One region of the Streptomyces sp. NBC_00986 genome, then DNA from elsewhere that is predicted to be linked to it. Evidence: riboswitches for the same ligand, from Rfam matches in the RefSeq annotation. Region 1 holds a riboswitch; each other region holds the start of a gene.

What was found. Region 1 has a riboswitch for cobalamin ahead of OG504_RS40215 (cobalamin biosynthesis protein). Riboswitches for the same ligand answer to the same signal wherever they lie in the genome.
Region 2: another riboswitch for cobalamin. It lies ahead of OG504_RS50665 (ABC transporter substrate-binding protein); the one in region 1 lies ahead of OG504_RS40215 (cobalamin biosynthesis protein).
Region 3: another riboswitch for cobalamin. It lies ahead of OG504_RS18950 (ribonucleoside-diphosphate reductase subunit alpha); the one in region 1 lies ahead of OG504_RS40215 (cobalamin biosynthesis protein).

What each region holds. Positions count from the first base shown of each region.
Region 1 is NZ_CP108733.1:8,955,851-8,967,423, reverse strand. Features, by position in the region: gene OG504_RS40255 (alpha/beta hydrolase family protein) at 1-1,053, opposite strand, end outside; gene OG504_RS40250 (class II aldolase/adducin family protein) at 2,033-2,776, opposite strand; gene OG504_RS40245 (lysozyme) at 2,973-3,776, shown strand; gene OG504_RS40240 (anion permease) at 3,944-5,194, shown strand; gene OG504_RS40235 (hypothetical protein) at 5,228-5,449, shown strand; gene OG504_RS40230 (helix-turn-helix domain-containing protein) at 5,728-6,594, shown strand; gene OG504_RS40225 (hypothetical protein) at 6,638-7,270, shown strand; gene OG504_RS40220 (DUF397 domain-containing protein) at 7,517-7,735, opposite strand; cobalamin riboswitch at 8,004-8,146, shown strand; gene OG504_RS40215 (cobalamin biosynthesis protein) at 8,246-9,187, shown strand; gene OG504_RS40210 (cobyric acid synthase) at 9,184-10,695, shown strand; gene cobN (cobaltochelatase subunit CobN) at 10,692-11,573, shown strand, end outside.
Region 2 is NZ_CP108733.1:11,220,212-11,228,579, forward strand. Features, by position in the region: gene OG504_RS50640 (CbtA family protein) at 1-636, shown strand, start outside; gene OG504_RS50645 (SAM-dependent methyltransferase) at 710-1,513, opposite strand; gene OG504_RS50650 (universal stress protein) at 1,590-2,438, opposite strand; gene OG504_RS50655 (SDR family NAD(P)-dependent oxidoreductase) at 2,569-3,372, opposite strand; gene OG504_RS50660 (LysR family transcriptional regulator) at 3,501-4,448, shown strand; cobalamin riboswitch at 4,572-4,785, shown strand; gene OG504_RS50665 (ABC transporter substrate-binding protein) at 4,839-5,900, shown strand; gene OG504_RS50670 (FecCD family ABC transporter permease) at 5,897-6,910, shown strand; gene OG504_RS50675 (ABC transporter ATP-binding protein) at 6,907-7,701, shown strand; gene OG504_RS50680 (SDR family NAD(P)-dependent oxidoreductase) at 7,746-8,368, opposite strand, start outside.
Region 3 is NZ_CP108733.1:4,399,914-4,411,486, reverse strand. Features, by position in the region: gene OG504_RS18980 (cytochrome P450) at 1-521, shown strand, start outside; gene OG504_RS18975 (GlxA family transcriptional regulator) at 538-1,500, opposite strand; gene OG504_RS18970 (hypothetical protein) at 1,588-1,752, shown strand; gene OG504_RS18965 (hypothetical protein) at 1,730-2,188, opposite strand; gene OG504_RS18960 (putative Ig domain-containing protein) at 2,316-4,400, opposite strand; gene OG504_RS18955 (ribonucleotide-diphosphate reductase subunit beta) at 4,699-5,712, opposite strand; gene OG504_RS18950 (ribonucleoside-diphosphate reductase subunit alpha) at 5,712-8,102, opposite strand; cobalamin riboswitch at 8,278-8,437, opposite strand; gene OG504_RS18945 (GNAT family N-acetyltransferase) at 8,455-8,961, opposite strand; gene mctP (monocarboxylate uptake permease MctP) at 9,082-10,692, opposite strand; gene OG504_RS18935 (DUF3311 domain-containing protein) at 10,689-10,940, opposite strand; gene OG504_RS18930 (YbdD/YjiX family protein) at 11,077-11,277, opposite strand; gene OG504_RS18925 (carbon starvation CstA family protein) at 11,249-11,573, opposite strand, start outside.

The DNA of each region.
Region 1 (11,573 bases):
CGGGGCGTGGGCGACCGGCTGGAGGGTGATCAGGTCGGGGCGGTGCGCGGCGAAGCGGCGGGAGAGGTTCCAGGGGGCCACCGTGTCGTCCGGACCGTGGAAGATCAGGGTCGGAACCCGGAGCCGGGTCGGGTCGGCGGCCTCGGCGATGCGGTCGCCGTGCAGGCCGGTACGGCCCTGGGCGGCGCGGACCGCGAGCGGCAGCAGCGCGCCCGGGGTGTGCCGGGCGGTGGCGAGGGCGCGCAGCGTCGTCTCCCAGTCCAGCACCGGGGAGTCCAGCACCAGGCCGGAGACGTGGTCGCGCATCGCGGAGTGGGCGGCGGCGCGCAGCGCCATGGTGGCGCCGGTGGACCAGCCGTACAGGACGACGTGCTCGGCGCCGTAGCGCACGGCGTAGCGGATCGCCGCGTCCAGGTCGCGCCACTCGGTCTCGCCGAGGTGACCCAGGCCGTCGGGGTTGCGGGGCGCGCCCAGGTCGCCGCGGTAGGCGAGGGCGAGCACCGGGAAGCTGTTGCGGTGCAGGAACTCCATGACGTTCAGGGAGAGTTCGCGGGTCGCGGCCAGTCCGTGCACCGCGATCACCCAGGTGCTGCGCGCTCCGGGCACGAACCACGCGGGCAGGGAGCCGAGTTCGCCGGGGATGTCGATGTCGGCGTGGTCCAGGCCGAGGGCGGTGCTCGGGTTGCCGACGTGGACGTTCGGGGTGAGCCACACCTTGCCGCCGGGGCGGAGGGTGCCGTGGGTGACGCGTTCCAGGCGGCGTACGACGGCGTCGGCGGAGGGCGACGCCGCGTCGACGACGGGCCCGACGACCGCGTGGGAGCCGTCGCCGGCGAGGCCGTACGTACCCGGGCGCAGCGAGGCGAGGTCCCGGGTGAGCGCGATCTGACCGGCGGCGGTGGAGTGCACCGTGAGCCGAGGTTCGGTCGGCAGGGGACGCCCGGGCGGCGCCTTCAACGCGGCATCACTGGCGAACCGGCCGACGGCGACGCCGGCGACACCGGCCGCGAGGGCCACGGAGACGGCCGCGGCCGTCGCTTTGACTGTGCGCACGGGTCCAGTGTCCCGGGGGAGACGGGTACCGGCCAGCCGGAGGGGGCGGGGGGTTCCGGGTGGGGGTGTGTCGGGGGCGGGGTGTTTCGGTGGTGGGGGGAGGGGCGGTGCCGGTGGGGCGGGCGCTGCCGGGGGCAGGCGGAGGTATGTGGGGGCCGGGATGCCTCGGTGATGGTGGCGGGGACGGAGCGGTGGTGGCAAGGGCCGCTCGGGGGTGCAGGGCGCAGGTACCCCGGGGGGGCGGTGTCCAGGGGGCTAGAGGGTGTCTCAGTGGCGGCAGCAAAGACGGAGCCGATGGTGGCGCGCGCCGCTTGAAAGTGCCGGGCGGAAGTATGCGGGGGGCGGATGCCTTGCTGATGGCAGCGGGGAAAGAGCGGTGGCGGGTCCTGCTTGGGGTGCCGGGCGCAGGTGTCCGGAGGCCGGGTCGTCTCGGTGACGCCGAGAGACACGATGCCGGTGGCAGCGGGCACTGCTTGAGTGACGATGCGGGTGGCGGTGAGGGGACAGTGCCGGTTGCGCGGGACCTCAAGGGTGATGCGCGACGGGTTGGTGGCACGAGGCGACGCTAAGGCTGCCGGTCGCACGGGACGCGGGGATTGCGCGAGGCGGACCGGTGACGCGGAGCCGTGCGGGTGACGCGGGTGATGCGAAGCAGCTCGGCGCCACCCGATCGGTCCTCGCCGGAAGCACACCCCGGCAGGACCCGAAGGAAGCGAGCCGACGACAGCACCCACCTAGCCCTCCCCGCGCTCACCCTTGCCACCCGTCACCCTCACCCCACCCAACCTCGCCCCTTCACCGCCGCCCGCACCCCACACACGGCCGACCTCACCCGCTCCCTTCCGCCGCCCGTACCCGCACCCTCACCGCGCTCTCCCCTTCCCCTCGCTTCCACCCCCCTCACCTCGCCGCCTTCACCCTCCGCGCTCACCCCTCACCCCGCCGCACCCTCACCGCACCCTCACCGCACACCCACCCCTCACCCCGCCCAACGCACCCCCTGCCCATACCCCCGCAACCTCTCCCCCGCCTCAGCCACCTGCTCCCCCGTCAGCAACGTCGGCGACAGCCCCGGTACCGACGACGCCGTAAGCCACAACCGGCACATCCACTCCAGCTGGGCCGTGCGGTCGAACGCCTGGTCCAGGGAGTCGCCGTAGGCGATCGTGCCGTGGTTCTGGAGGAGACAGGCGGAGCGGTCGGCCAGGGCCTGGAGCATGTTCTCGGCCAACTCCTCCGTGCCGTAGGTCGCATACGGGGCAACCCGGACCGGGCCACCGAGGGCGCCGGACATGTAGTGGACGGAGGGGAGTTCGGGGACGAGGGTCGAGACGGCCGTCGCGTGGACGGCGTGGGTGTGGACGACGGCGTGGGCGTCGGTGCTGCGGTAGACGGCGAGATGCATGGGGAGTTCGCTCGTCGCGAGCAGGGTGCCGAGGACCTGACGGCCGTCGAGGTCCACGCCGACCGTGTCCGTAGGCGCGAGGCGGTCGTAGGGGACGCCCGACGGTGTGACCAGGACGGTGTCGCCGACGCGCACGGAGACGTTCCCGGAGGTGCCGACGACCAGGCCGTCGGAGACCGTCCGGCGTGCGGTCGCGACGAGCGCGCCCCAGGCGTGCGCCTCATCGGCGCGCACACTCCTCCTCCGCGCGTCCCCCACAGCCCCCGCACTCTCCCGGGCGCCCCGCCCGTCCCCCTGGTCCCGCCGTTGCTCAGCCATGCCGTGATCCTGTCAGCCGGTGCCCCAACGCACGTTCGGGCGAAGGCACTTTAGGCCGGAAGCCGCGCATCCGAAAGATGACATATGGGTGCCAACCACCCACTCCAGCCGCTTGGCCGGAGACCGACCGGCATTGACGGATCTTCCAATAACCTCTGGGAGATTTGTCGTGCACGCCGCCATTCCCGGGGGAAACATGGCCCGTGATCGCAAACCGTCCCTGACCCGCGCCCGCACCGGCATCCGCCTCCACACCCACCCCCGCGCCCGCCTCGTCGCGACCGCCGTCGCCGCACTCACCGTCGGCGCAACCACCCTCGCGCTCGCCGAGATCCCGGCCACCGCCGCGAGCATCGCCGCGAGCCCGACGAAGGGCCACGACGTCTCCTCACACCAGAAGAACGTCAACTGGCCGAGCGCGAAGGCGAAGGGCGCCACCTTCGTCTACGTCAAGGCGACGGAGTCGACCACCTACCGCAACCCGTACTTCAACCAGCAGTACGACGGCGCCCGCAAGGCCGGCATCATCCGCGGCGCGTACCACTTCGCCCTGCCGGACAGGTCGTCGGGCGCGAGCCAGGCCGGGTACTTCGTGGCGCACGGCGGCGACTGGAAGGCGGACGGCTGGACACTGCCGCCGGCCCTCGACATCGAGACCAACCCGTACGACAAGAAGCACGGTTGCTACGGCCTGAGCAAGACCGGGATGGCCAACTGGATCAAGGCCTTCAGCGCCGAGGTGAACCGGGAGACCGGCCGCCGCCCGGTGATCTACACGACCGCCCTGTGGTGGAAGACCTGCACGGGCAACAACAGCTCCCTGGCCTCGACACACGCCCTGTGGATCGCCCGCCACGAGGCGGCGGACGCGGGCTCGCTGCCCGCCGGATGGTCGTACTGGACCTTCTGGCAGTACGACAACAGCGGGAGCCTGCCGGGTGACCAGAATCTCTTCAACGGAACGGTGAGCCAGCTGCGGAAGTTCGCCCGGGGCTACTAAACGACCCGCAAGGCGATCCACAAGACGACCCACGAGACGTCCACCAGGCACCCACCAGGCATCCACCAGGCAAATCGGCCACCACGGATACCCCCCTAGTTCATCTTCCGTTCATTCAGGTTTCCTACGGTCAACGCGCCAATGACTTCGAACGATTGCCTGGGTAAATGGAAAACTTCTCGCTGATCCTCGCGATTGTGGTAATCACCGCACTCGCGTTCGATTTTACGAACGGTTTCCACGACACCGCCAACGCGATGGCCACCACCATCTCGACCGGTGCGCTCAAGCCCAAGGTCGCGGTGGCCATGTCGGCCACCCTCAACCTGGTGGGCGCTTTTCTCTCCGTGGAGGTCGCCAACACGATCTCCAAGGGGCTCGTCGACGAGAGCGGCATCCGTCCCGAGGTCATTTTCGCCGCCCTGGTCGGCGCGATCCTCTGGAACCTGGTGACCTGGCTCGTCGGCCTGCCGTCCAGTTCCTCGCACGCCCTCATGGGCGGTCTGATCGGCGCCACCATCGCCTCGGCCGGCACCGGCGCGGTCCACGGCGACGTCCTGGTCACCAAGGTGCTGCTCCCGGCGATCGCCGCCCCGATCGTCGCGGGCGTCGCGGCGATGCTCGCCACCCGCTTCTCCTACGCCCTGAGCAAGAACGCGGGCGGCAAGGCCGCCGACAAGGGCTTCCGCGTCGGCCAGATCGCCTCCGCCGGACTGGTCTCGCTGGCCCACGGCACGAACGACGCGCAGAAGACGATGGGCATCATCACCCTGGCCCTGATCGCCGGCGGCTCCATCGCCCCCGACTCGGACCCGCCCACCTGGGTCATCCTCTCCGCGGGCCTCGCCATCGCGATGGGCACGTACATCGGCGGCTGGCGCATCATCCGCACGATGGGCAAGGGCCTGACCGACCTCCAGCCGCAGCAGGGCTTCGCCGCCCAGACCAGCGCCGCCGCGGTCATCCTGGCCTCCTCGCACATCGGCTTCTCGCTCTCCACCACGCACGCCGTCTCCGGCTCGGTGATGGGCGCGGGCCTGGGCCGCAAGGGCGGTGTCGTCCGCTGGTCGACCGCCACCCGGATGTTCGTCGCCTGGGGCCTGACACTCCCGGCCGCCGCCCTGGTCGGCGCGCTCGCCGAGTCCGTGACCGACCTCGGCGACTGGGGCACCGCGCTGGTGGCCGTCTTCCTGGTCGCCTCCAGCACCGCCATCTGGCTGCTCTCCCGCCGCCAGGTCGTCGACGCCTCGAACGTCAACGAGATCGACGAACCGGCCGGCGTGGTCACCACCGCGATCGCCGCCGTGACCCCGCCGCCCCCGTCGGTCGCCCTCTCCGAGGGCCTGTCGGCGACGATCCCCTCCCCGCCCACCCTCGCGAAGTCCGACCCGGCGACACCGCCGGCCGCCGCCGTCTGAGCCCGCGCCCCGGACACGAAGGAACGAATCAGCATGCACATCGACTGGGCAGCCCTCGGCTCCGTCTTCGGCGTCAGCCTCGTGGCCACCGTCTCCCTGGTGGCGGTCTTCACCCTCGGCATCGTCGGCCTCTCCCGCCGCGAACGCGCCACCGCCCAGGGCGATTCCGCGACCCTCGCCCTGACCGGCGCCTACGCCTGCTTCGCGGCCTGCACGGCGGCGGTGGCGTACGGGATCTATCTGATCGTGGCCTGACGCCACAACTCGAAATCCCGGGAGGCCCGACCATTGGTCGGGCCTCCCGGGATTTATGCGTTCACGCCACGCCACGCCCCGCCTTGCCGCGTGGCAGACGGGCAGGCCCCAACCAGCCGAAACTCGATCCGACATGTGTCATATCGGAGTGCTCCCATCTGATAGGCTCACGTTGACGCAAGGCCAGTGGACAGGCAGCACTTTGCCACATATCGATGGGCCTGTACTCACATGACAGCAGGCGCCGCCGACTCGCAATGAGGACCAAAGGAAGAGTCATGCGCAGGGAAGTGGACCCGAGCCTGAATCGCCGCAAGCTCCGCATCGCACTGCGCCGAGCACGTGAGGCAGCCGGTCTGTCCCGGGAAGAGGCCGCAGGTCAGGTGGATTGGTCCGTCTCGAAACTCAACCGCATCGAGACAGGGACGGTCAGTGTCGCCCTGACCGACCTGCGCGCCCTCGTGCAGTTGTACCGCCTGGAAGATCCCGAGACGGTGGACGACCTGGAGAACGCCGCCCGCAACTCCAAGGGTCAGTCGTGGTGGGCGCCCTTCGCGGGTCTCTCCGCTCCGCGCTTCTACGAGTACCTTGGCTTCGAGACGGCCGCCACGTCGTTGCGTACGTACCACCCCGTCGTCATTCCCGGCCTGCTGCACACCGAGGAGTACGCGGACGCCCTGGCAGTGCCCGAGCTGCCCGACGCCGTCTTCCGGCGCAAGATCGTCGAGTTCCGCACCGCCCGACAGGAGCGGGTCTTCGACGAGGACACCGGCATCGACCAGTTGCACTTCGTGGTGGACGAAGCGGCTCTACGGCGCAGAATCGGTGAACCCGACGTCATGCGTCGACAGTTGCAGCACCTCAAGAACATGGCTGAGCATCCGCGCGTCACCCTTCAGGTACTGCCGTTCTCGGCCGGTGCCCTGTTGAGCACACAGACCGCGTTCGTCCTGCTCAGCTTCAAGGACGAGGAAGACCTGATCTACCTCGAGTTCTCCCAGGCCGGCTCGATCGCCACCCGGGACAACTTCGAACTCGTGGCCAATTTCCAGGACTCCTTCGAGCAGTTGCGGAATCTCGCCTACAGCGGGACCCAGGCACTCGATCTGATCGACGATGCCAAGGAAGCCTTCAGCGTGGTCTGACCCGGAGCCCCACGGCTCGGGCACAGCAGGGGGAGGGCCGGCAATGCCGCTCTTCGATTGGCAAGGGCTCGTGCGGCACTTCCTCACTGCCCTGTCCGCTGCCCGCAGCCCTGATCAAGCCGCCTCCGGCGACACACACGCCACCAGAGCATCATCACCACCCGCGACCCCAGCAACACCAGACTCCCTTCAAAGCGAGACCTCCAGCGAGAACCCGCCGGTCCAGGAGGAGTGGAACCACCCCACGGTCCACGACCTCTTCGCTGTGGGCATGAAGGACGAAGGCCAGGCCAAAACGCTGGACGGCCTCCTGGAAGCAGAGCATGAGCGCGGGCTCCGCACCAGGGACCAGGAGCTGAGGGGCTTCCTGGCCAAAAGTGGCTGTCTCACTCTGTGCACCGCGCTCATCGTGGGAAGCCTGGTGATATCAGTGCACATCGCAAAGGGCATCGATCTCCACCACGTCAGGCTCTCGCCCACCACACACGTAGCACTGGTCTCGGCGGGCAGCGCGTTCCTGACCGGGACGATCGGATGGCTCATACGCAGGCTGCGGGATCGCCGTGAACCGCAGGCGAGGAGGAGAACCGGGAATCTCAACGACCGGACGGAGAACGACGGTCGGCCCTCGGGCGGGAGGCGAACCGATGACCCGCAGCAAGGCAATGGAAGCTGACCGGCGCGAACCCCCATGCCACCCCGGCCCCCGCCGCGACTACCGCCGAAGTGACGATCCAGACCGTGAACCGCTCATGGACTCCGTCGAAGAGCAGGGAGGTCAGGGCCCCGGCAGCCGTGGCAACGGCTCCGCACACGGCGCAGTACGACAACAGCGCGAGCCGTTTCCGCTCGGCAGGAATCCCACTGCCCGGCGGCGGTCGTTCACTCTCGGCCCCCATTTGTGCCCCCAGCCTCTCGCGGCTCACGCTGGACGGGTTGCGTCGCCATCGGCTCTGCCCGCTGCCACCGCCGTCACAAACGTGGACCACGCCATACGGGTCACGACCATGTGTTGCTGCGCGTGATTCTTGGAGTCCCGCACCCACACCTCGCCTCCGGGATGGGCGACCTCGACGCACTCTCCGGTCGGATTGGTGTAGCTGCTCTTCTGCCAACGCCACGCGGATGCCCGGTCGGCCACACCGCCTCCCCCATGTCGAGCCTCAACCCCTGTCGCGGCGCACCCGCCCGGTCGATGCAGACTAGTCCCGGACGGCAAAGGCACGACACCTAGTTCCCGGATTGACCGCACCAGGACCGAACCGGACGGGACCCGCCCCGGATGTTCTGTGCCGCTCCCTTGTCGTTGTGTCCAATTCTACGAATTGGACAGGCGCTGCCTAGCCTGAATCCGGACCTAGTGTGGGCATCAGCACACTCCGTCCCCGCAGGTCAACAGCAAGTTGACGGCCCTTCCAACAGCATGGTGGACTGCCGGAGCCATATACGGCGGCAGGAGAGGAAGCCGGTGTGAATCCGGCGCGGTCCCGCCACTGTCACCGGGGTAGACACCCCCGGGAGCCAGGAACTCTCACCGCCGGTCTCGTCGAACCAGGGCGTGGACACCCTGAGTGAGGACATATCGCCATGCTCGGCTGCCGTTCGAGGTCCCGCACCATCCCCGTGTCCGACCCAGCGATCGGCTGACCCGATGCGTGCCGATCGCGTCTTCGCGTACGGCGCCGCCGCCGGCCTCCTCGGCGACCACCTCCTCGGCGATCCCCGCCGCGGGCATCCGGTCGCCGCGTTCGGCCGTGCCGCCGGTGCCGTGGAACAGGTGCTGTGGCGCGACCACCGAGGCTGGGGCGCCCTGCACACCGCCGTGTGCGTCGGTGGCACCATCGCCCTCGCCGCCGCGGCCAGTTCGGCCCTACGACCGTCTCGTACGGCCTCTGCCGCCCTCACCGCCGCCGCCACCTGGGCCGTCGTCGGCGGGACCTCCCTCGCGCGCGAGGCCGGGGTCATCGGGCGCGCGCTGGAGGCCGGGGACATCGACGGTGCGCGGGCACGGCTCCCCCACCTCTGCGGGCGGGACCCGCAGTCCCTCGACGCCGACGGGATCGCCCGTGCCGTCGTCGAGTCCGTCGCCGAGAACACGTCCGACGCGGTCGTCGGCGCCCTGGTCTGGGGCGGCATCGCGGGCGTCCCGGGCCTGCTCGGCTTCCGGGCCGTGAACACGCTCGACGCGATGGTCGGCCACAAGTCGCCCAAGTACCGCCGCTACGGCTGGGCTTCGGCCCGCCTCGACGATGTCGCCGGCTGGCCGGGCGCCCGCCTCACCGCGACCCTCGCGACCGTCGCGGGCGACGACCCGCGCGGAGCGGCACGCGCCTGGCGCACCGACGCCGGCAAACACCCCAGCCCCAACGCCGGCCCCGTCGAGGCCTCCTTCGCGGGAGCCCTCGGCGTACGGCTCGGCGGAACGCTCTCCTACGGCGGCCGGGTCGAGCACCGGCCCGTGCTCAACGGCGACGGACGCCCCGTCGCCGTACCGGACATCGCGCGGGCCGTACGCCTGTCCCGGCGCGTCGGTCTGCTCGCGCTCGGCGTCAGTGTCGCCGGGCGGCTCCTCGTGAAGGGACGGAAGTCATGAGCGGCGGTGGGCTGTTGGTGGCCGGGACCACCTCGGACGCCGGCAAGAGTGTCGTCACCGCCGGGATCTGCCGGTGGCTGGTGCGCCAGGGCGTGAAGGTCGCGCCGTTCAAGGCGCAGAACATGTCCCTGAATTCGTTCGTGACGCGGGAAGGGGCGGAGATCGGGCGGGCCCAGGCCATGCAGGCACAGGCCTGCCGCATCGAGCCGACCGCGCTGATGAACCCCGTCCTCCTCAAGCCGGGCAGCGACCGCAGCAGCCAAGTCGTCCTGATGGGCAAGCCAGTTGGCGAGATGAGTGCCCGCGGCTATCACGGCGGGCGCCAAGAGGCGCTGCTCGGCACGGTGTTGGACTGTCTCGCCGAGTTGCGGGGCACGTATGACGCGGTGATCTGTGAGGGCGCCGGCAGTCCCGCCGAGATCAATCTGCGGCGGACCGACATCGTGAACATGGGCATCGCGCGAAATGCCCAACTGCCCGTGCTCGTCGTCGGCGACATCGACCGCGGGGGCGTCTTCGCCTCCTTCTTCGGAACCGTGGCGCTGCTCAGCCCCGAGGACCAGGCCTTCGTCGCCGGGTTCCTCGTCAACAAGTTCCGGGGCGATGTCTCGCTGCTGGAACCGGGGTTGGAGATGCTCCTCGGCCTCACCGGGCGCCGGACCTACGGCGTGCTGCCGTTCCAGCACGGGCTCGGGATCGACGAGGAGGACGGGCTGCGGATCTCGCTGCGCGGCACCGTGCGCGAGTCGAACACCGCGCCGCCGGTCGGCGAGGACGTGCTGCGGGTCGCCGTCTGCGCGATCCCCCTCATGTCCAACTTCACCGACGTGGACGCTTTGGCCGCCGAACCGGGCGTCGTGGTGCGGTTCGTGGACCGGCCGGAGGAGCTGGCCGACGCGGACCTCGTCGTGATCCCGGGGACCCGGGGCACGGTGAAGGCGCTGGAGTGGCTGCGGGAGCGGGGACTTGCGGACGCCCTCGTGCGCAGGGCGGCCGAGCAACGGCCAACACTCGGGATCTGCGGCGGCTTCCAGATCCTCGGTGAGCACATCGACGACGAGGTCGAGAGCCGGCAGGGGTCGGTCGACGGGCTCGGAGTTCTGCCGCTGCGCGTACGGTTCGCGCGCGAGAAGACCCTCACCCGGCCGGTGGGCGAAGCCCTCGGCGAGCCGGTCGAGGGGTACGAGATCCATCACGGGGTCGCCCAACTCACCGGCGGAGAAGCCTTCTTGGACGGCTGCCGGGTCGGTCAGACCTGGGGCACCCACTGGCACGGCTCGCTGGAGTCGGACGGGTTCCGGCGGGCGTTCCTGCGCGAGGTGGCGGCCGCCGCGGGCCGCCGGTTCGTGCCGGCGCCCGACACCTCGTTCGCCGCGCTGCGCGAGGAGCAGCTGGACCGGCTCGGCGACCTCATCGAACAGCACGCGGACACGGACGCGCTCTGGCGACTCATCGAGTCCGGCGCGCCGCAAGGACTGCCTTTCATTCCACCGGGAGCGCCCGCATGAGCACAGTGTTGTTGTTGTCGACCGCCGACACGGATCTGCTGGCGGCCCGGGCCTCCGGCGCCGGGTACCGGATCGGCAACCCGTCCCGGGTGGACGCGGCGGAGGAACTCCCCGCCCTGATCTCCGGTTCGGACATCGCCGTCGTACGACTGCTCGGCGGCAAGCGTGCCTGGGAGGACGGGCTCGCCGCACTCAAGGCCTCGGGCATCCCGACCGTTCTGCTGGGCGGAGAGACCGTCCCCGACGCCGAGTTGATGGCCGAGTCGTCGGTACCGGCCGGTGTCGTCGCTGAGGCACTGCGCTACCTCGTCGAGGGCGGCCCTGACAACCTCACCGAACTCGCCCGGTTCCTCTCGGACACCGTGCTGCTCACCGGCGAGGGCTTCGAAGAGCCGCAGAAGATGGCCGAGTTCGGCGTCCACGGCGAGCGCGCCCACGTCGAGGGCCGCCCCACGGTCGGCGTGCTCTTCTACCGGGCACACCACCTCTCCGGCAACACCGCCTTCGTGGACACCCTCTGCGAGCAGATCGAGGCGAAGGGCGCCAACGCCCTTGCCGTGTACTGCGGTTCACTGCGCGGCGCCGACTCCGGGCTGTACGAGATCCTCGGCACGGCGGACGCCCTGATCGCCACCGTCCTCGCCTCCGGCGGCACCCACGCCTCCCAGGCCTCGGCGGGCGGCGACGAGGAGGCCTGGGACATCGGCGCCCTCGCCGACCTCAACATCCCTGTGCTGCAAGGACTTTGCCTTACGTCGTCCAAGGCGGCCTGGGACGACTCCGCCGCCGCCCTCTCCCCCATGGACGCGGCGATGCAGGTCGCGATCCCGGAGTTCGACGGCCGCCTCATCACCGTCCCCTTCTCCTTCAAGGAGCAG
Region 2 (8,368 bases), 2.3 Mb from region 1:
GGCATGATCTTCTTCGGCATGGCGATGGGCGCCCTGTTCGCCGTCGCCTACGCCGTCTGCCTGGGCCGCACCGGCGGGCTGCGGGCACGCAACCTGGCGCTCCTCGTCGCCGGCGGCGGGTTCCTCGGCATGTACCTGGTGCCGTTCCTGAAGTACCCGGCCAACCCGCCCGCGATCGGTCACGAAGAGACCATCCAGCAGCGCAGCGCCCTGTACCTGATCATGGTCGTGTGCTCCGTCGCCTTCCTCGCGGGCGCCGTCTACCTCGGCAAGCACCTCCAGGCACGCTTCGGCAACTGGAACGCGACCCTCCTCGCCGGCGCCGCGTTCGTCGTCGCGATCGGGATCGTCATGTTGCTCCTGCCGCAGCTGGGCCATCTCTCGTACAACAAGGCCAACTTCGGCAACCAGGCCACCGAGACACCACTGCCGCTGAAGGACGACAAGGGCAACATCGTCTACCCGGGCTTCCCCGCCGACGTGCTCTTCAACTTCCGCTTCTACTCGGTCGCGGCGCAGCTCATCCTCTGGACGGCCCTCGGCCTGATCTTCGCCCCCCTCGCCGAACGCCTCCTCAACCCGGCGCGCCCGGACGCCACCACGCCGACGCAGGAGCCGGACCCCGTCGCGGCGTAACGGCTTCTGCCACCTCTTCCACGGCGAGCGCGGTGATCGATGCGATCACCGCGCTCGTTCTATGACTTGGGTCTCACGGTTTGCGGGCGACTCCGACGTACAGCGGGATCCGGTCGGCTTCGCCGGACTGTGCTCCGGGCTCGGGGTGCCAGCCTGCGGCGAGTTCAATGCCGGGGGCGACAAGCTCAAGTCCCTCGAAGAAACCGGTGAATTCGGCACGTGACCGCACTTGGGCGGGCGTGCCGCCCCTGCGGTAGACCTCGACGACGCGCTCCCAGGTCTCCGGATCGAAGTCGCCCGTCGCGTGGGACAGAGCCAGGTAGCTCCCGGACGTAAGGGAGTTGAGCAGTTCACCCACGATGCGATGGGGGTCGTCCTCGTCCGCCACCAGGTGCAGGAGCGCGACCAGCGACAGGGCGATCGGCTGCTCGAAGTCCAGCTGCTCCTTCGCCGCCGCGAGGATCTTTCCCGGCTCGCGCACGTCGGCCTGGATGTAGGTGGTGCTGCCCTCCGGCGTGCTGTGAAGAAGCGCCTCGGCGTGCCTGAGGACTATCGGGTCGTTGTCCGCGTAGACCACGCGCGCACGGGGGTTGATCGCCTGGACCACCTGGTGAAGGTTCGGCCGGGTGGGTATTCCGGTGCCGATGTCCAGGAACTGGCTGATTCCCCGCTCCGCCAGCAGCCGCGAGGCCCGGTGCATGAAATCGCGGTTCACCCGCGCCATCTGCTTGACGGCGGGGAACAAGGAGATGACCTTCTCGGCGGCTTCCCAGTCGACGGGGTAGTTGTCCTTGCCGCCGAGGAAGTAGTCGTACATGCGGGCCGACTGGGGTCTGCCGGTGTCCACGTCGTCCGCGCTGAATCCTGCGTCCGTCACTTCGGTTCTCCTGTTGCCCAACGGCCTTTTTCACGAGGCGAGTTCAGGCCCGCGAGTGTAACGGGCGGAGCTGTTCTCATGTGCGGTGCGGGACTACGGCCACCGGGCACGCGGTGTGTTCCAGTACGGCGTGCAGGGTGGGCCCGAGGGTCCGGCCCGCGCGGCCGGTCACCAGCAGTTCCGCCGAGGCAGTGGCCGACGCCTGGACCAGGGCGGCCGCCGGGCTCTGGAGGCGGAGATCCTCGTAGACACCCACATGCGGATACTTCTCCCGCCAGGGCCGCAACGCGTCCGAGAAGCGTTGCGTCTCCTGGTCCTCCCAGCGGCCCCGGTCCTTCTCGGGCGGCGCGTACGGCATCCAGTGTTCGGCGGGCGAGGGCAGCCGCCAGGCGTGTACGACGTGCAGGCCGGTGTCGCGCCGGCAGGCGGCGTCGAAGGCGAAGTCGACGACGGCGCCCGGCAGTTCGCCGCCGTCGACGCCCAGCGTCACACCGTACGGTGACCGCCCGCGGCGGCTGTGGACGAACCCGCTCGGCACCAGCACCACCGGCCGCTCGGAGCGCTCGGCGACCCCGTGGGCCACGGAACCGAGGGCCAGGCCCGCGAAACCGCCCGTACCGCGCAGCCCGAGGACCGTGCAGTCGGCCTCGGCGGTCAGGGGGAGCAACGTCGGCACGGCCTCCCCGGTGAGGGTGACCACCTCGGCCCGAAGTTCGGGGTGGTCCTTCGTGAGCGACGTGACGAGAGCGTCGGGAGAGGGCTCGCGGAAGTAGGGCCAGGTGGTGAGGAGTTGATCGTCGGGGAGCGTCGAGACGTGTACGACCCGCAGGGGAAGGTCACGCAACTCGGCTTCCGTCGCTGCCCAGTCGGCCGCGACGCGACCGTCCGGGGAACCGTCGACACCGACAACGATCGTTTGGGACATGGCCGTTGGACCTCCACGCGTACGAGTCGAGGCACCCTACGATCCGCCGCACGGGGCGTGCCGCACAGGGGTCGGACGGAACCGGAGAGAAGCCGAACGGCCTGTTCGGTGAATGGGCTTGAGCCATTGCTCAGCCGAAAGCGGCCAGGGAGACCGGCTGCCACTGGCGCCAAGTGCTCAACCGCTCCTCGTACAGCGCGGCGACATCGGTGAAGGACCTGCCGAGGAAGATCCTCAGTGGGGGTTTGTCCGCGTCGACGATCCGGAGGATCGCGTCGCGGGTCGCGTGGGGGTCGCCGACCTCGAAATCCGGTGCGGTGGCCGTGCGGACCTCGGCGTAGTCCGGGTGCGGCTCGCTGTGCCGGGCGCCGCGGTCCAGCCAGTCGGTGGCGTAGGGGCCGGGCTCGACATTGGTGAGGTGGATGCCGAAGGCTGCCACCTCCTGCGCCAGGGACTCCGACAATCCCTCAAGAGCCCACTTGGAAGCGTGGTACGCACCGATGCCTGGGAACGCGCGTACGCCGCCCTCACTGGTGACCTGCAGGATCCTGCCCGATCGTTGGGCCCGCATGAAGGGCAGTACGGCCTGAGTGACCCAGACCGCGCCGAAGAAGTTGGTCTCCATCTGAGCCCGGAGTTCGTCCTCCTCCAATTCCTCGACCATGCCGAAATGCCCGTAGCCGGCATTGTTGACGGCGACGTCCAGCGAACCGAAACGCGCGTGGGTACGCCCCACCGCCGCATGCACCGCGGCACGGTCGGTGACGTCGAGGGGCATCGGCAGTACGGCGTCCCCGTACCGCTCGACCAGAGGAGTCAGTCGGCTGACGTCCCGAGCTGTCGCCGCGACACGATCGCCGCGTTCGAGCGCGGCCTCCGCCCACTCGCGGCCGAACCCCCTTGAACTCCCCGTGATGAACCAGGTCTTCGCCATGATCAGTGCTCCCTGTGGGTGGTGGATCACTTGCTCCTGCCACTCCATCGTGCTGCCGTGCCAGCCATTCCACCAGCGATGATCTCGCACATGAGACATGCGTTCCTGGAATGTGTCAGGATGTCGGCATGGCCGAATTCACCCTCATCGGTCTGCGTGTCGTCCAGGCCGTGGTCGACACCGGATCGTTCACCGCCGCGGCCGACGCGCTCGGATACACGCAGTCGGCGGTGTCCCGTCAGGTGGCGGCGATGGAAACTGCCGCGGGCGCGCCGTTGTTCGTCCGGGGCGCCCGCGGGGTTGCCCCATCGCCGGCGGGCACGGTGCTCGCCCGCCGAGCCGCGACGGTCCTCAACGAGATCGACGCGGTCGGTACGGACCTCGCCGGGCTGCAGGACCACCTCACCGGACGCGTCGCCGTCGCCGCGTTCCCGGCGGCCGCCGCCGTGCTCGTCCCCAGGGCGTTGGCCCGCCTCCGCGACGAACACCCGGGCCTGATCGTCGAGTTGGGCGAGGCCTCCTCTCCCACGCAGCTCCGCCAACTCCGCGCCCACCGCATCGACATCGCGGTGATCGGCGTGGGACCGGACCTGCCCGCCTACGACTTCGAGGGACTCTCCCGCGAACTGCTCCTGGACGGCGGCCTGTTGCTCGCCGTGCCCGCCGACCATCGGTTCGCCGGCCGGGGAACCGTCCCCGTGACCGGCCTGAGGGACGAAGCCTGGATCGTCGGCAAGGGCCTGCGCGACGACCCCCAGTTCGGCGCCTGGCCGACGCTCGACCACCCGCGGATCGCCTACGCCGCCCGCGAATGGCCCACCCGCCTGGGACTTGTCGCCGCCGGTCTCGGCATCGCCGTACTGCCCGAACTCACCGCCCCGGCCGTCCCCACGGGCGTGCGTACCGTCCAGGTCGACGACCCCGCCTGGCTCGGCCGCGCCACCGTCGCCGTCACGGTCCGCGACCGTGCTCCCGAAGTGACGGCCACGGTGGAGGCGCTCCGCCGTGAGGCCGTCGGGCTTCGTGCGGCGCGGCACAACACCGCACCGGGCAAGGACGTACGCACCGCGACGTGACCGCATCGGCATCGCCCGCCACTTCGTCGCCGCGCTGATTCTGCCGTGCGCCGCCTTCTGCGTCGCGGTCCGTACGGCGGCACCTTCCCACCGCACCCCGCAGCGGGAGCCGACCGCCGATCTTGATAGGTTGTGCGGGCCAGTCGTGCCACAACCGAGGCCAGGGAATCCGGTGAAAATCCGGAACTGACGCGCAGCGGTGAGGGGGACGGGCGGGGCATCAGACGCCACTGGGGCGACGCGGGCCGGCCGAAGGAGCCGGTGTGTGACGCGCCGGGAAGGCGCCCCGTCCGGACGAACCCGAGTCCGAAGACCTGCTGGCGCCTTCTCGCCCTCGGCGAGGGGGAGTTCGTAGGCCAGGCTCCGCGTTCGAGCCCCGACAGGCAAGGCATGCCCGTGATCCGTACCGCCCCCGTCCCGCTGCGCCGCCGCACCGCGGCACTCCTCGTCGCGCCCGCCCTGCTGCTCACCGCGTGCGGCGGATCGGACGGCGACCGTGCCGACGGCGAGACGGAGAAGTCCGCCGCGGGCTTCCCGCTCACCCTCACCGACTGCGGGCAGAAGGTCACCCTGAAGTCGGCCCCCGATCGGGTCGTCTCCCTCAACCAGGGCACCACCGAGATCCTGCTCTCCCTCGGCCTCGCCGACCGCATCGTCGGTACCGCCACCTGGACCGACCCGGTGCTCAAGGGCCTGGAGAAGGCGAACGCGACCGTGCCGCGCCTCGCCGACAACGCGCCCTCCTTCGAGAAGGTCCTCGACGCCGAACCCGACTTCGTCACCGCCTCCTTCGTCTCGACGCTCGGCAAGGGCGGAGTCGCGACCCGCGAACAGTTCGAGAAGCTGGGCGTGCCGACGTACGTCTCGCCGTCCGACTGCGCGGGCAAGGACAACGACAGCGGCGGCGACGGTTCGCGCAGCACACCGCTCACCCTCGACAGCGTCTACGGCGAGATACGCGACCTGTCACGCGCGATGGGCGTGCAGGCGCGCGGCGACCAGCTCGTGGCCCAGCTGAAGGCGCGGGTGACCAAGGCCACCGCCGGCCTCGACGCCTCCGGCACCTCCCTCATGTACTGGTTCGCCAACTCCCAGTCGCCCTACCTGGCCGGCTGCTGCGGCGCCCCCGGCGCCATCACCCGCACCGTCGGCGCCGAGAACGCCTTCTCCGACACCCACGACGAGTGGCCCCAGATCAACTGGGAGACCGTCGCCGACCGCGACCCCGACGTCATCGTCCTCGGCGATCTGACCCGTAAGTCGCAGACGGCCGAGACCGCCAACGCGAAGATCCACTTCCTGGAGACCAACGCCGCCACCCGCAACCTCACCGCCGTCAAGAAGAAGCGGTACATCCTGCTCAGCGGCCAGGCGATGAACCCCTCCGTCCGCACCGTCGAAGGGATCGAGCAGGTCGCCGCCGGCCTGCGCGACTTCGGACTCGCCAAGTGACTCTCCGCACCCTGATGTTGACGGGCGGCGGGCTGGTCGCGCTGCTGGTCTCCGTGGCCTTCGCGGTGACCATCGGTCCGGCCGACATCTCCACGGCCGACGTGTGGGCGTCGGTCGCGGCCCACCTCGGCGGCGGCGACAGCTCGCTCGCCCCGCTCCGGGACGGCATCGTCTGGGACCTGCGCATGCCCCGCACACTGCTCGCGGCCGTCTGCGGAGCCGGGCTCGCGCTGTGCGGTGCGGTCATGCAGTCCCTGCTGCGCAATCCGCTGGCGGACCCGTTCGTGCTCGGCGTGTCCTCCGGGGCGTCCACGGGGGCGGTCGCTGTCGTCGTGCTCGGCGTGGGCGGCGGGGCCGTGTCGCTGTCGGCGGGCGCGTTCGTCGGTGCGCTGCTCTCCTTCGGGCTGGTGATGCTGCTCAGCCACAGCCTCGGCGCGAGCATGGACCGGGTGGTGCTGTCCGGCGTGGCGGCCATGCAACTCTTCTCCGCGCTCACGTCGTTCACGGTGCTGACGTCGGCCGACGCCGAGACCACCAAGGGCGTGCTGTTCTGGCTGCTCGGCTCGCTCTCCGGCGCCGACTGGGGTCAAGTGGTGCTGTGCGCGGGCGCGTTGGCCCTCGTCCTGGTCGTATGCCTCGGCCATGCCACCACGTTGGACGCGTTCGCCTTCGGCGAGGAGGCGGCAGCCGGCCTCGGCGTGAACGTGGCCCGCGCCCGGCTGATCCTGCTGTGCGCCACGGCCCTGCTCACCGCCGTCCTCGTCAGCTGCGCCGGGGCGATCGGCTTCGTCGGCCTGGTCCTGCCGCACGTCACCCGCGCGTTGACCGGTTCCGGGCATGTACGACTGCTGCCGGTCACCGCGCTGACCGGAGCCGTCTTCCTGGTGTGGGTGGACACCCTCGCCCGTACCGTCGTCGATCCCCAGGAGGTACCGGTGGGGGTGGTGACGTCACTGATCGGCGTACCCGCGTTCGTGGTCGTGCTGCACCGGGGCCGGAGGAAGACATGAGCACCCCCGCCCCGGAGTCCGGCCTGCACGCGGACCGGGTCGCCCGCCGCACCGACGGCCAACTCATCGTCGACGGCGTCACGCTCGTCCTGCGACCGGGAGAGACCGTCGGCCTGCTCGGCCCCAACGGATCAGGAAAATCAACCCTGTTGCGGCTGCTGGCCGGGGTCCTCCCCACCTCCACCGGAGTCGTCACGCTGGACGGGCGCCCGCTCCCCGAAGTCGGGCGCCGCGCGACCGCCCGCCGTATCGCCACCGTCGAGCAACACACGCACACCCAGACCGAGTTGACCGTCCGCGAGGTCGTCGCCCTCGGCCGCATCCCGCACCGCCGCGCCTGGTCACCGGCGTCGGCCGCCGACGCCCGAGCCGTCACCGAGGCCCTCGAACGCGCCGGACTGACCGACCGGGCCGCCCAGTCCTGGCACACCCTCTCCGGCGGCGAACGCCAACGCGCCCAGATCGCCCGCGCGTTGGCCCAGGAACCCCGCGAACTCCTGCTGGACGAGCCGACCAACCACCTCGACATCCAGCACCAGTTGGACCTCCTCGACCTGGTCGCCGACCTCCCGGTCACCACCGTGATCGCCCTGCACGACCTGAACCTCGCGGCGATGTACTGCGACCGCCTGCTCGTCCTCGACACCGGCCGCACGGTGGCCGAGGGGACCCCGACCGAGGTCCTGACCCCGGCCCTCATCAAGGATGTCTACGGTGTCCGCGCCGAGATCGGCCACGAGCCTGGGCATCCCGTGATCCGGTTTCTGCGGCGGGGGAGCGGGGCGTCGTAGCGGTGGGTGGCTTCCCAACTGGCCGACGTCCAGCCGGTGTCGGGCTAGTGGGCGGAGAATCCGCCGTCCACGAAGACCGACTGACCGGTGACATAGGCCGAGGCGCGGCTCGCCAGGAACACCGTCGCGCCCGCGAAGTCCTCGGCAAGGCCGTTGCGCCCGATCAGGGTGCGCGCGGCCAGGGCCGCCACCATCTCCGGGTCGGACGACAGCCGTTCGTTGAGCGGGGTCATCACGAAACCCGGGACCAGGGTGTTGCAGGTGACGCCGTGCGGGGACCACGCCTCGGCCTGTGAGCGGGCCAGGGACTCCAACGCGCCCTTGGAGACCCCGTAGGCGCCGCTCTGCGCGAACGCCCGGTGGGCCTGCTGGGAGGTGATGTGGATGATCCGGCCGAAACCCCGCTCGGCCATGCCGGGGCCGAAGCGCCGGCCCAGGAGGTGGGGCGCCTCCAGGTTCAGGGCCATCGTGGTGTCCCACACCTCCTCGCTCAACTCACCCATCGGCGGGCGCAAGTTGACGCCGGCGCTGTTCACGAGGATGTCCGGCTCGCCGAACACCTCGGCCGCCGCTTCCGCCGCGGCCCGGACGCCGTCCCGGGTGCCCAGATCGCCGCTCACCCACGCCGCCCGGCAGCCCTCCGCCGTCAACTCGTCGACCGTGGCGG
Region 3 (11,573 bases), 4.6 Mb from region 1:
TCCTCACCGAACACCCGGAACACGCCGACAAGATACGCGAAGAGGTTGAATCCGTAACGGGCGGCCGCCCGGTGGCATTCGACGACGTCCGCAGGCTCACGTACACGAACAATGTCGTCGTCGAGACACTGCGGCTGCTTCCCGCCGTATGGATATTGACGCGGCGGGCGGTCGCCGACACCGAACTGGGCGGCTATCGGATTCCGGCCGGGGCCGACATCATCTACAGCCCCTACGCCATCCAGCGCGACCCGCGTTCGTATGACCGAAACGAGGACTTCGACCCCGACCGCTGGCTTCCGGAACGGTCCAAGGACGTACCGAAGTTCGCCATGAGCCCGTTCAGCAACGGCAACCGGAAGTGTCCCAGCGACCACTTCTCGATGGCCCTGCTGAGCCTGCTCACGGCGGCGGTGGCGACGAGGTACCGCTTCGAGCAGGTGTCCGGCTCGAACGACGCCACCCGCATCGGCATCACCCTCCACCCGCACCGGCTGCTGCTCAGGCCCCTGCCGAGGTGAGGTGACGGGCGTGCGTTCAGGCGGCTTCCGGGCCCCTGAACGTGCGTCGGTAGGCGTTCGGGGTGGTGCCGAGCGCCCGGACGAACTGGTGGCGCAGGGCGGGCGCGGTGCCGAAGCCGGCGCGCCAGGCGATCGCGTCCATCGTCTCGTCCGTCCCCTCCAGCAACTGCTGGGCCAGCAGCACCCGTTGACGCAGGATCCAGCGGTACGGCGTGGTCCCGGTCTCCTGCTGGAAGCGGCGGGCGAAGGTGCGCGGTGACATGAGGGCGCGGGCGGCGAGCTGTTCGACGGTGACCTCCTGGTCGAGGTGCTCCGCCATCCACACCAGCACCTCGCCCACCGTGTCGCACTGCGAGCGCGGCAGCGGCCGCTCGATGTACTGGGCCTGGCCGCCGTCGCGGTGCGGCGGCACGACCATCCGCCGCGCGATGGCGTTGGCGACCTCCGGACCCTGCTCCTTGCGCACGAGGTGCAGACAGGCGTCGATCCCGGCCGCGGTGCCGGCGGACGTGATCACCGGGTCCTCGTCGACGTACAGCACGTCCGGCTCCACGACGACCTTCGGATACCGCCGGGCGAGCAGCTCCGCGTGGTGCCAGTGCACCGCGCACCGCCGCCCGTCCAGCAGTCCGGCGGCGGCCAGCACGAACACCCCCGAGCAGACGCTGAGCACCCGGGCACCCCGGTCCACGCCCCGTCGCAGGGCGTCGAGCAGCTCCTCCGGGTACTCCCGTTCCGTATAGGTCGCGCCGGCCGGTACGGCGATGAGGTCCGCGGTCTCCAGGCGCTCCAGGCCGTGTTCGACCGTCAGGGAGAAGCCCGCGTGGGTGGTCAGGGTCGGGCCCTCGGCCGAGGCGACGGCGAAGTCGTAGACCGGCAGGCCCTCGTCGCTGCGGTCGAGGCCGAACACCTCGCAGACGACGCCGAGTTCGAAGGGGGCGACTCCGTCGAGCAGGACCACGGCCACGTTTTTCAGCATGGGGTCAGTGTGCGCCTCGACTGGCAGTAAATCGAGGGTGTACGGCAGTCCTGCCACTCACGGTAAGGAGTCAAAAGGACGAGACTCATGTCCATGAACACAGCCATGGACAACCTCATCGCCCTCCTCACCGTCGTCGGCATCCTCGTGGCCGTGACCTTCCCGTCGCTGCTCGGCATCGCGCACGACCGGCGCATCGACCGTCAGATCCGGACCGCCCACCGGATGATCACTTCGACACCACGACGGTGACCGACCATTCCTGAATGCCCTTGCACGAGATCTTGTGCGGCGCGGTCGCACACAGCGGCCGGGACGACGTGAGCTTCACGGTCCCGGCCGAGACCGCCTCGTACGCGTTGCTCGCGTCGCCGGGGCGGATCAGGATCCCGCTGTTGGTGGCCTTCAGGCCGCTGCCCACGGTCTTCACCGGCGCCCAGGGACGGGTCGTCGTCCCGTCCAGCAGGATGCGGACGGTGTTGCCGGTCGTCACGCAGAACGTGCCGTTCGTGTCGGTCGCGGCGAGGGTCTCCTTCGCCGTACAGGCCGACCGGCTCTTGCTCGGCGTGGGGGAGGACGACGGCGACACACTGCCGCTGCCGGTGTCGGACTTCGTACCGCCGCAGCCCGTGAGGGCGAGCGCCAGGGTGGCGACGGCGAGGGACGGACCAAGAATCGATCGGCGCATGGGGGGCCTCCTTTGCCCCTTTGACGTGTCACGGACGCATCCGGATCCCTCCTGAGCAGTGCAATATCCGTGGACATGACAGAACCCCGGCCGCTGCGAGACGGCCGGGGTCCAGCTCATACGAGGGTCAGCTGGTCGTCACGGCGGTGTCGTCGACGACGAAGCTGGTCTGGAGCGAGGAGTCCTCGACCCCGCTGAACTTCAGCGTGACGGTCGAGCCGGCGTACGCGGAGAGGCTGATGCTCTTCTGGACGTACCCGGTGGCCGCGTTGAGGTTGGAGTAGCTGGCCAGGGTGGTCGATCCGGCGGTGACCGTCAGCTTGTCGTAAGCCGTGCTGCTGGTCTCCGCCGTGTCGATGTGCAGGTAGAAGGTGAACGTCGTGCCCGTGCAGCCGGACGGGATCGTCACCGACTGGGACAGCGTGTCGGTGTGGGTCGAGCCGTAGCCGTCGAGCCAGGCCTTGTACGAACCGGCGTGGGCCGCCTCGTCGGTGTCGTTGGTGATGACCCCGCTGGTCGCGGTCCAGGTGGTGTTCCCGGACTCGAAGCCCGCGTTGCCCAGGAGCTGGGTCGAGGTGCAGGTGCCGCCGCCACCGGAGGTGCTGACCGTCCAGGTGAAGGAGGCCGAGCCGGAGGCGCCGGTGGAGTCGGTCGCGGTCACCGTGACGGCGTAGGTGCCGGCGGTGGACGCGGTGCCGGAGATCAGCCCGGTGGAACTGCTGATCGACAGGCCGGTCGGCAGCCCGCTCGCGCTGTAGGTGAGAGTCGCGCTCGCGCTGTCGGTGGCGGAGATCTGCAGGCTCGCCGTGGAGCCGGTCACGGTGGACTGGCTGCCCGGGTTGGTGACGGTCACCGTGTTGCCCGTGGTGGTGCCGGAGGTGAAGGCGGCGGTGCCGTCCGGGGTGCCCCAGCCGGTCGGGCCGTCGTAGCCGGTGCCCGCGGTGCAGAAGTAACTCGTCGAGCAGGAGCCGTTGTTGCCGCTCGTGACGTCGTACAGGTTGCTGGTGTGGGAGTAGGGGTACTTCGCCGGGTAGTCACTGGAGCCGGGGGTGCCGGCCAGCGCGTAGACGCCCGCGATGATCGGGGACGAGGCGCTGGTGCCGCCGTAGACCGCCCAGCCGGAGCCGCCGTAGGTGTCGTAGACGGCCACGCCGGTGGCGGGGTCGGCCACGGCGGAGACGTCGGCCTCCATGCGCTTGGTGCAGCCCGTGTCGGTCTGCCAGGTCGGCTTCGCGTCGTAGGCGGAGCAGCCGGAGCCGCCGCCCTCGGTGCTGCTGGTCTTCCACACGGACTCGGTCCAGCCGCGGGAGTTGGACGACGTCGACAGCGCGGTGCCGCCGACTGCCGTCACGTACTGGGACGTTGCCGGGTACTCGGCGCCGTAGGCCTCGTCACCGGAGGAGACGGTGATCGCGACACCCGGGTGCTTGAAGTACGAGGTGTCCTCGGAGGTCTGCGTGGAGGCCTCGTCGCCGCCCCAGCTGTTGGACACGAACTTCGCGCCCAGGGTGACGGCCTCGTTCTCGGCGGTGCCGAGGTTGGCGTCGGTGGCCGAAGTGGCCTCCACCAGAATGATGTTGCAGTTCGGGCAGACCGCGCTGACCATGTCGATGTCGAGCGCTTCCTCGCCCGCCCAGCCGGTGTCGTTCGTCGGCAGGGAGGTGGTCGAGCCGGTCTGGCTGACCTGCTTGAAGCAGCCGCTCGCCTTGGTGCAGGCGGAGAGGCCGAAGTTCGAGCGGTAAGTGGCCAGGTCCGACTCGGCGTTGGGGTCGTTGTACGCGTCGACCACCGCGACCGTCAGGCCGGAGCCACCGGTCGAGGGAAGCGCGTACGCGCTGTGCAGGTTGGCCGGGCTCAGCCCGGACACCGCGGCCGCGGCGTCCGCGTGCACGGCGGAGGCCAGTTGCTGCTTGATGTCGGTGCGCCGCTGGGCGAAGCAGGATGCAGAACCCGGGGCCGCGGTCGCGCAGAGGCGCTCGGTCGGTACCTTCTGCCCGGCCTTGCCGGTCGAGTGGACGGTCTGGGCCGCGGGGGCGGTCAGGGCCTTGGAGTTCTGGGTGACCTTGGAGACCTGGGCGGACTGGACGGCGGCCTGTGGGGCGGGCTGCGCGTCGGCGGGGGAGGCCGCCACGAGCCCGAAGACGCTGAGGGTGAGGGCGGGTATGGCGGCGGTCAGCAGTCTTCGCAGACTCCGTCTGGGCTTTTCACGCATGGGGGTACTGCCTCCATCGTGGGAGTGGGGTTCCTCGGCGTGGTGGCAGGCCTGTGACGCGCGTAGCGGCGGCAGATGGCATCGTCATGGGCATGACACTTTGAGCGTCCTGTGGGGTCATTGGTGAATGACATGAACAGGACGGGTGGAACGTAGCCGGGGTGACGAGACCGCGAACAGACGCGCCCCATGAACTTTGCCGCTCCATAGAAACTCCATGGACGGCCCATGGAAGCTCCATGGGCCGTCCGCGAAGTAAGAGGCAGATAAAGGGGACTGGCGGTCCTCTAGGGGAGTCCTAGAAGTCCTCGTCCAGGTCGACCGTGCCTTCTACGGCCACCTGGTACGCCGACGGGCGGCGCTCGAAGAAGTTCGTCAGCTCCTGCACACCCTGCAACTCCATGAAGGAGAAGGGGTTCTCGGAACCGTAGACCGGAGCGAAGCCCAGCCGCTGGAGCCGCTGGTCCGCGACGCACTCCAGGTACTGGCGCATCGAGTCGGTGTTCATGCCCGGCAGACCCTCACCGCACAGGTCGCGCCCGAACTGCAGCTCCGCCTCGACGGCTTCGCGCAGCATGTCGGTCACCTCCTGCTGGAGTTGGTCGTCGAAGAGCTCCGGCTCCTCCTTGCGGACGGTGTCGACCACCTCGAACGCGAAGCTCATGTGCATGGTCTCGTCGCGGAACACCCAGTTGGTGCCGGTGGCGAGACCGTGCAGGAGACCCCGGCTGCGGAACCAGTAGACGTACGCGAACGCGCCGTAGAAGAACAGCCCCTCGATGCACGCGGCGAAGCAGATCAGGTTGAGCAGGAAACGACGGCGGTCGGCCTGGGTCTGGAGGCTGTCCAGCTTCTCGACCTCGTTGATCCACTTGAAGCAGAACTCGGCCTTCTCGCGGATGGAGGGGATGTTCTCCACCGCGTCGAAGGCGGCCGCCCGGTCCTCCGGGTCGGGGAGGTAGGTGTCCAGCAGCGTCAGGTAGAACTGGACGTGCACGGCCTCCTCGAAGAGCTGGCGGCTCAAGTACAGCCGCGCCTCGGGGGAGTTGATGTGCTTGTACAGCGTCAGCACGAGGTTGTTCGCCACGATCGAGTCACCCGTCGCGAAGAACGCGACCAGCCGCCCGATCATGTGCTGCTCACCCGGCGTCAGCTTCGCGAGATCGGCGACGTCCGAGTGGAGGTCGACCTCCTCGACGGTCCAGGTGTTCTTGATCGCGTCCCGGTAGCGCTCGTAGAAGTCCGGGTAGCGCATGGGGCGGAGGGTCAGCTCGAAGCCCGGGTCGAGGAGGTTCTTTTCGGTGGAGCTCATTACTGGCACGCCTCGCAGGACTCGGGGTTCTCAAGGGAGCAGGCGACCGCGTCTTCGTCGGGGGTCAACTGCTGTACGGGGATGGGGGTTTGGGCCTGGGCCTGGGCCGCGCGGGCGATGCGGGTCGCCGGGCGGGAGCGCAGGTAGTACGTCGTCTTCAGGCCCTGCTTCCAGGCGTACGCGTACATCGAGGAGAGCTTGCCGATCGTCGGCGTCTCCAGGAACAGGTTCAGGGACTGGGACTGGTCCAGGAACGGGGTGCGGGCGGCGGCCATGTCGATCAGGCCGCGCTGCGGGATCTCCCACGCCGTGCGGTAAAGGGCGCGGACGTCCTCCGGGATCCAACTGAAGCCCTGCACCGAGCCGTTGGCCTCGCGCAGGGCCTCGCGGGTGCGGGCGTCCCACACGCCGAGCTGCTTCAACTCGTCGACCAGGTAGGAGTTGACCTGCAGGAACTCGCCGGAGAGCGTCTCGCGCTTGAAGAGGTTCGAGACCTGCGGCTCGATGCACTCGTACACGCCCGCGATCGAGGCGATCGTCGCCGTGGGGGCGATCGCCAGCAACAGGCTGTTGCGCATGCCGGTCTGGGCGATACGTTCCCGCAGTGCCGACCAGCGCTCGGGCCAGGTCAGTTCCACGCCGTAGTGGTCGGGGTGCAGGACACCGCGGGCCGTGCGGGTCTTCTCCCAGGCCGGGAGCGGACCGTTGCGCTCGGCGAGGTCGGCGGAGGCCTCGTACGCGGCGAGCATGATGCGCTCGGCGATGCGGGTGGAAAGGGCCTGCGCCTGCGGGGAGTCGAAGGGGACACGGAGTTTGAAGAAGACGTCCTGGAGGCCCATCGCGCCCAGGCCGACCGGGCGCCAGCGGGCGTTGGAACGGCCCGCCTGCTCGGTCGGGTAGAAGTTGATGTCGACCACGCGGTCCAGGAAGGTGACGGCCGTGCGGACCGTCTCGTCCAGACGCTCCCAGTCGATGTCGTCACCGACCACGAATGCGCCCAGGTTCACCGAACCCAGGTTGCAGACCGCCGTCTCGCCGTCGTCCGTGACCTCCAGGATTTCCGTGCAGAGGTTCGAGGAGTGGACCGTGTGGCCCGGCTCGGCGGTCTGGTTGGCGGTGCGGTTGGCCGCGTCCTTGAAGGTCATCCAGCCGTTGCCGGTCTGCGCGAGGGTGCGCATCATGCGGCCGTAGAGGTCACGGGCCGGGATGGTCTTCTTCGCCAGCCCCTGCGCCTCCGCCCTGCGGTAGGCCGCGTCGAACTCGTCGCCCCACAGGTCGACCAGCTCGGGCACGTCGGCGGGGGAGAAGAGCGACCAGTCGCCGTTCTCGTTCACCCGGCGCATGAACTCGTCCGGGATCCAGTGCGCCAGGTTCAGGTTGTGCGTACGGCGGGCGTCCTCACCGGTGTTGTCCCGCAGCTCCAGGAACTCCTCGATGTCGGAGTGCCAGGTCTCCAGGTACACCGCGGCCGCACCCTTGCGCCGGCCGCCCTGGTTCACCGCGGCGACCGAGGCGTCCAGCGTCTTCAGGAACGGGACGATGCCGTTGGAGTGCCCGTTCGTGCCCCGGATCAGCGAACCCCGGCTGCGGATGCGGGAGTACGACAGTCCGATGCCACCCGCGTGCTTCGAGAGGCGGGCGACCTGGTGGTAGCGGTCGTAGATGGAGTCCAGCTCGTCCAGCGGGGAGTCGAGGAGGTAGCAGGACGACATCTGGGGGTGCCGGGTGCCGGAGTTGAAGAGCGTGGGGGAGGACGGGAGGTAGTCCAGGCGGCTCATCAGGCGGTAGAGCGCGGCCACTTCGTCCAGGGCGCGGGTCGAGTCGTCCTCCGCGAGACCGGCGGCCACGCGCAGCATGAAGTGCTGGGGCGTCTCGATGACCTTGCGGGTGATCGGGTGGCGGAGGAGGTAGCGGCTGTACAGGGTGCGCAGGCCGAAGTAGCCGAAGCGGTCGTCGGCGCCCTCATCGAAGGAGGCGGCGATCAGCGCGTCGAGGCGGGCCGCGTGCAGCGTCGCGAACTCGGCGGTGCGGTCGGCGATGAGGCCCTCGCGGTGGCCCACGGCGACGGACTCGGTGAACGTCGTGACGCCCTGGGAGGCGGCCTCGGCGGCGATGCTGATCGTCAGCAGCCGGGCGGCGAGGCGGGAGTAGACCGGGTCCTCGGAGATGAGGCCGGCGGCCGCCTCCGTCGCCAGCTCGCGCAGTTCCGCCAGGTCCGCGTGCGCGGACCGGCCGCGCAACGTGGCGGCGGCGACCCGGCCGGGGTCGGCGTCGGGGAGGTCGGCGGTCAGCGCGGTCAGGGTCCGCAGGATCGCGGTACCGGGGCCGTCGGCGTCCTGAACAACCGTTCCGGGAAGCTCGGTTCCGGGTCCGGTCGCGGTCGCTGCGATCGCCTCGTTCGCCTGGGTCGCTGATGCCGGCTCTGCTGGCGCGATGGTCACGGTGGGGCTCTCCCTCGCTCGGCACGGGGCCTCGCCGAGGGCAGGCGGCAGTACACGAGCGCACGGGGCGTCGCGTCCACCGGCCCACTCCACGAGGCCCGGACGTCATGCGCCCTGGCCGGGTGGCCGGACGCGCGCCGTCGGCAGGTCCTCGGACTGACCATGCGTGCATATGCACGTAAGTACACCGTTGCGGGACAGTTCCGGATTCGCACCGGATTCCCCTGCGGCGACAGCGAGCATGAGCATACATCTTGTGCCGGGCTGTCGTGGCACCACCAGATGTTGTGTCGCGGCGGTTTCAGAGCGTCAGTTGATAGGTGAGCAGAGTGAGATCGTCCAGGTGTGGCACGGGATTCCAGTCCCGGTCGGGTGTGCGGACGAAACCCAGGCGTTCGTAGATGCGGTGGGCCGCGTGCATGGAGCTCTGGGTCGACAGCACTACGGCCGTGCAGCCCTCGGTGGCTCGGGCGCGGTCGATGCAGGCGCGGACGAGGGCCTCGCCGGCGCCGCGGCCTCTGGCGGTGCGGGCGATCGCGAGGGCGCGGATTTCCGTCTCTCCAGGGCGCGCTATGTCTGCGACGGGGCCGGGGCCGGGGACGAAGGTGACGCCGCCGAGGAGGTGGTCGCCGTCCACCACGACGAGGACTTCGGCGGCTGCGGCTCGGCTTGCTACGTCCTTGAGCACGGGGAGGTAGGGGTCGGTCTCGCCGTAGTCGAGGAGGCCGTCGGTCAGGTAGGCGTCTGCTGTGAGGGTGCCGAGGGGGTCGTATTCGGTGGGGATTGCTCGGCGGATGAGGATGTCCATGTGGGTCAGTGTGTACGAACAGCGGGCCGCCGAGGGGGGTGCTCTCGGTGGCCCGCTATGGGTCGTGTGTGGCTGGTCGCGCAGTTCCCCGCGCCCCTTAAGTTGGCACACTCACCTGCGCTAGTGGGTTGCCCCTGCTGTTGCCGGAGGTAGCTCTACCTCCACGCCCGGGTCGCCCGCGTCTGCCGTGTAGTCGCCGGGGCTCGTCTCGTCCACGCCCTCCGGAGCCTTGAAGGCCTTCAGGGCGAAGGTGAGGACCACTGTCACCACCACGTTCATCACGAACGCCGTCAGGCCGATGTAGCCGATTTCGCCGATGCCGGGGATCTTCTTGGAGGAGCCGCCGAAGTGGTCCTGGGTCGGGGAGGCGACGCCGTAGGCCGCGAGGGTGCCGTAGATCATGCCGACCGCCCAGCCGGCCAGGAGGGCCCAGCGGTGGGGCCAGCGGGTGAAGAGGCCGCCCACCAGGGACGGGAAGGTCTGGAGGATCCAGATGCCGCCCAGGAGCTGGAAGTTGATGGCGACTGTCTTGTCCATCGTCAGGACGAAGGCCAGGGCGCCGACCTTCACCAGGAGGGAGACGATCTTCGAGACCTTTGTCTCCTGGGCCGGGGTTGCGTCCGGCTTGATGAAGTCCTTGTAGATGTTGCGGGTGAAGAGGTTCGCCGCCGCGATGGACATGATGGCCGCGGGGACCAGGGCGCCGATGCCGATCGCGGCGAAGGCCACGCCCGCGAACCAGTCCGGGAACATGTTCTCGAAGAGCTGCGGGATCGCCAACTGGCCGTTGGTGACCTTGACTCCGGCCGCGATCGCCATGAAGCCGAGCAGCGCGAGCAGGCCCAGCATCAGTGAATACAGCGGCAGGATCGTGGTGTTGCGGCGGATCACGTTGCGGCTCTTGGACGACAGGGTCGCGGTGATCGAGTGCGGGTACATGAACAGGGCCAGTGCCGAGCCCAACGCCAGTGTCGCGTACGTCCATTGGCCCGCCGGCGCGGGCACGAGCCCGCCCGTTCCCGCCGCCTTGAACTTGGCGCCCGCCGCGCTGAAGATGTCGTCGAAGCCGCCGAGCTTGATCGGGATGTAGATGATCGCCACCGCGATCACGATGTAGATCAGCCCGTCCTTCACGAACGCGATCAGCGCGGGTGCGCGCAGGCCGGACGAGTAGGTGTACGCCGCCAGCACGGCGAACGCGATCAGCAGCGGCAGGTCCTTCACGAACCAGTTGGAGTTCGCGCTGCCGCCGACGCCCATGACGTCCAACACGGCCTGGATGCCGACCAGTTGGAGGGCGATGTACGGCATCGTCGCGAGGATGCCGGTGACCGCCACCGCCAGCGAAAGACCTTTGGAGCCGAAGCGGCCGCGCACGAAGTCCGAGGTCGTCACGTATCCGTGCTTGTGCGACACCGACCAGAGCCGGGGCAGGAACGTGAAGATGAGCGGGTACACGAGGATCGTGTAGGGCACCGCGAAGAAGCCGGCCGCGCCCGCCGCGTAGACCGCCGCCGGGACCGCCACGAACGTATACGCCGTGTAGAGGTCGCCGCCGAGCAGGAACCAGGTGACCCAGGTGCCGAACGACCGTCCGCCCAGGCCCCATTCGTCGAGGCTCTGCTCGTTGTCGGCCCGGCGCCAGCGCGCGGCCAGGAAGCCCAGGGCCGTGACGGCCAGGAAGAAGAAGATGAAGACGCCGAGGGCGACGCCGTTCACGCCGTCGTTCACCGGTTACCTCCATGGCGGGTCCGCTGGTCGCGCTGCCACAGCTTGTAGGCGGTCATCGTCAACACCGTCGAGATCAGCACCCAGAGCATCTGGTACCAGTAGAAGAACGGCACGCCGATGAACGTCGGGTCGATCTTCGTGTAGGAGCCGACCCAGAGCAGCGCCACGAACGGCGCGAACAGGCACACGGCGATGATGACGCGGACCGGTGTCACCACTGGATGTCTCACTTCAGGCACATCTGACATTTCGTGGCCGTCCCCTCACTGATCGCCTGTGTAACGCGCAGGCAATGTAGGTCACCGTGTCACGTGAGCGAAAGACCTCGTCCGCATATCGTCATGTCGATTTCGTGAAGGCGTGACATCGCTGTCAACCCGGGCGTCAACAGCAGCGGAATCCCTGTCGTGGGTCGGCCTCCTGGCGGTCTGTCCGCATGCGTTCGAAACCCCGGCGACCTGGGACCTCGGCCTCGGGATGGTTCCGGCGTACGTGCGCGACATACCGGTCGTACGCCGACTCGTCCATCAGCTCCCGGACGTACCAGCGCACTCCACTAGTCGCCCGCCTGAACGCCGACCACATCACGTGCCGCCACCTCCTCCTTCTCCTCCCGGGTCGGGATCAGCCCGGCCGGTGCCACGATGTTCGACTCGACGTACGGCGTCTCGCTCAGCGTGGAGAGCGCGGGGCGGCGGATGTGTCGAACGCAGACGCGAAGGGCGTCCGCGATCACGACCACGACCAGCACCGCGAGAATGGCCGAAAGCACCCCGTCCACCGTGGAGTTGGTGACGACGGTGTGCATGTCGTCCATGGACTTGGCCGGAGGCAGGACCTTGCCCGCGTCGATCGCGTCCTGGAACACGGACCGTTGCTTG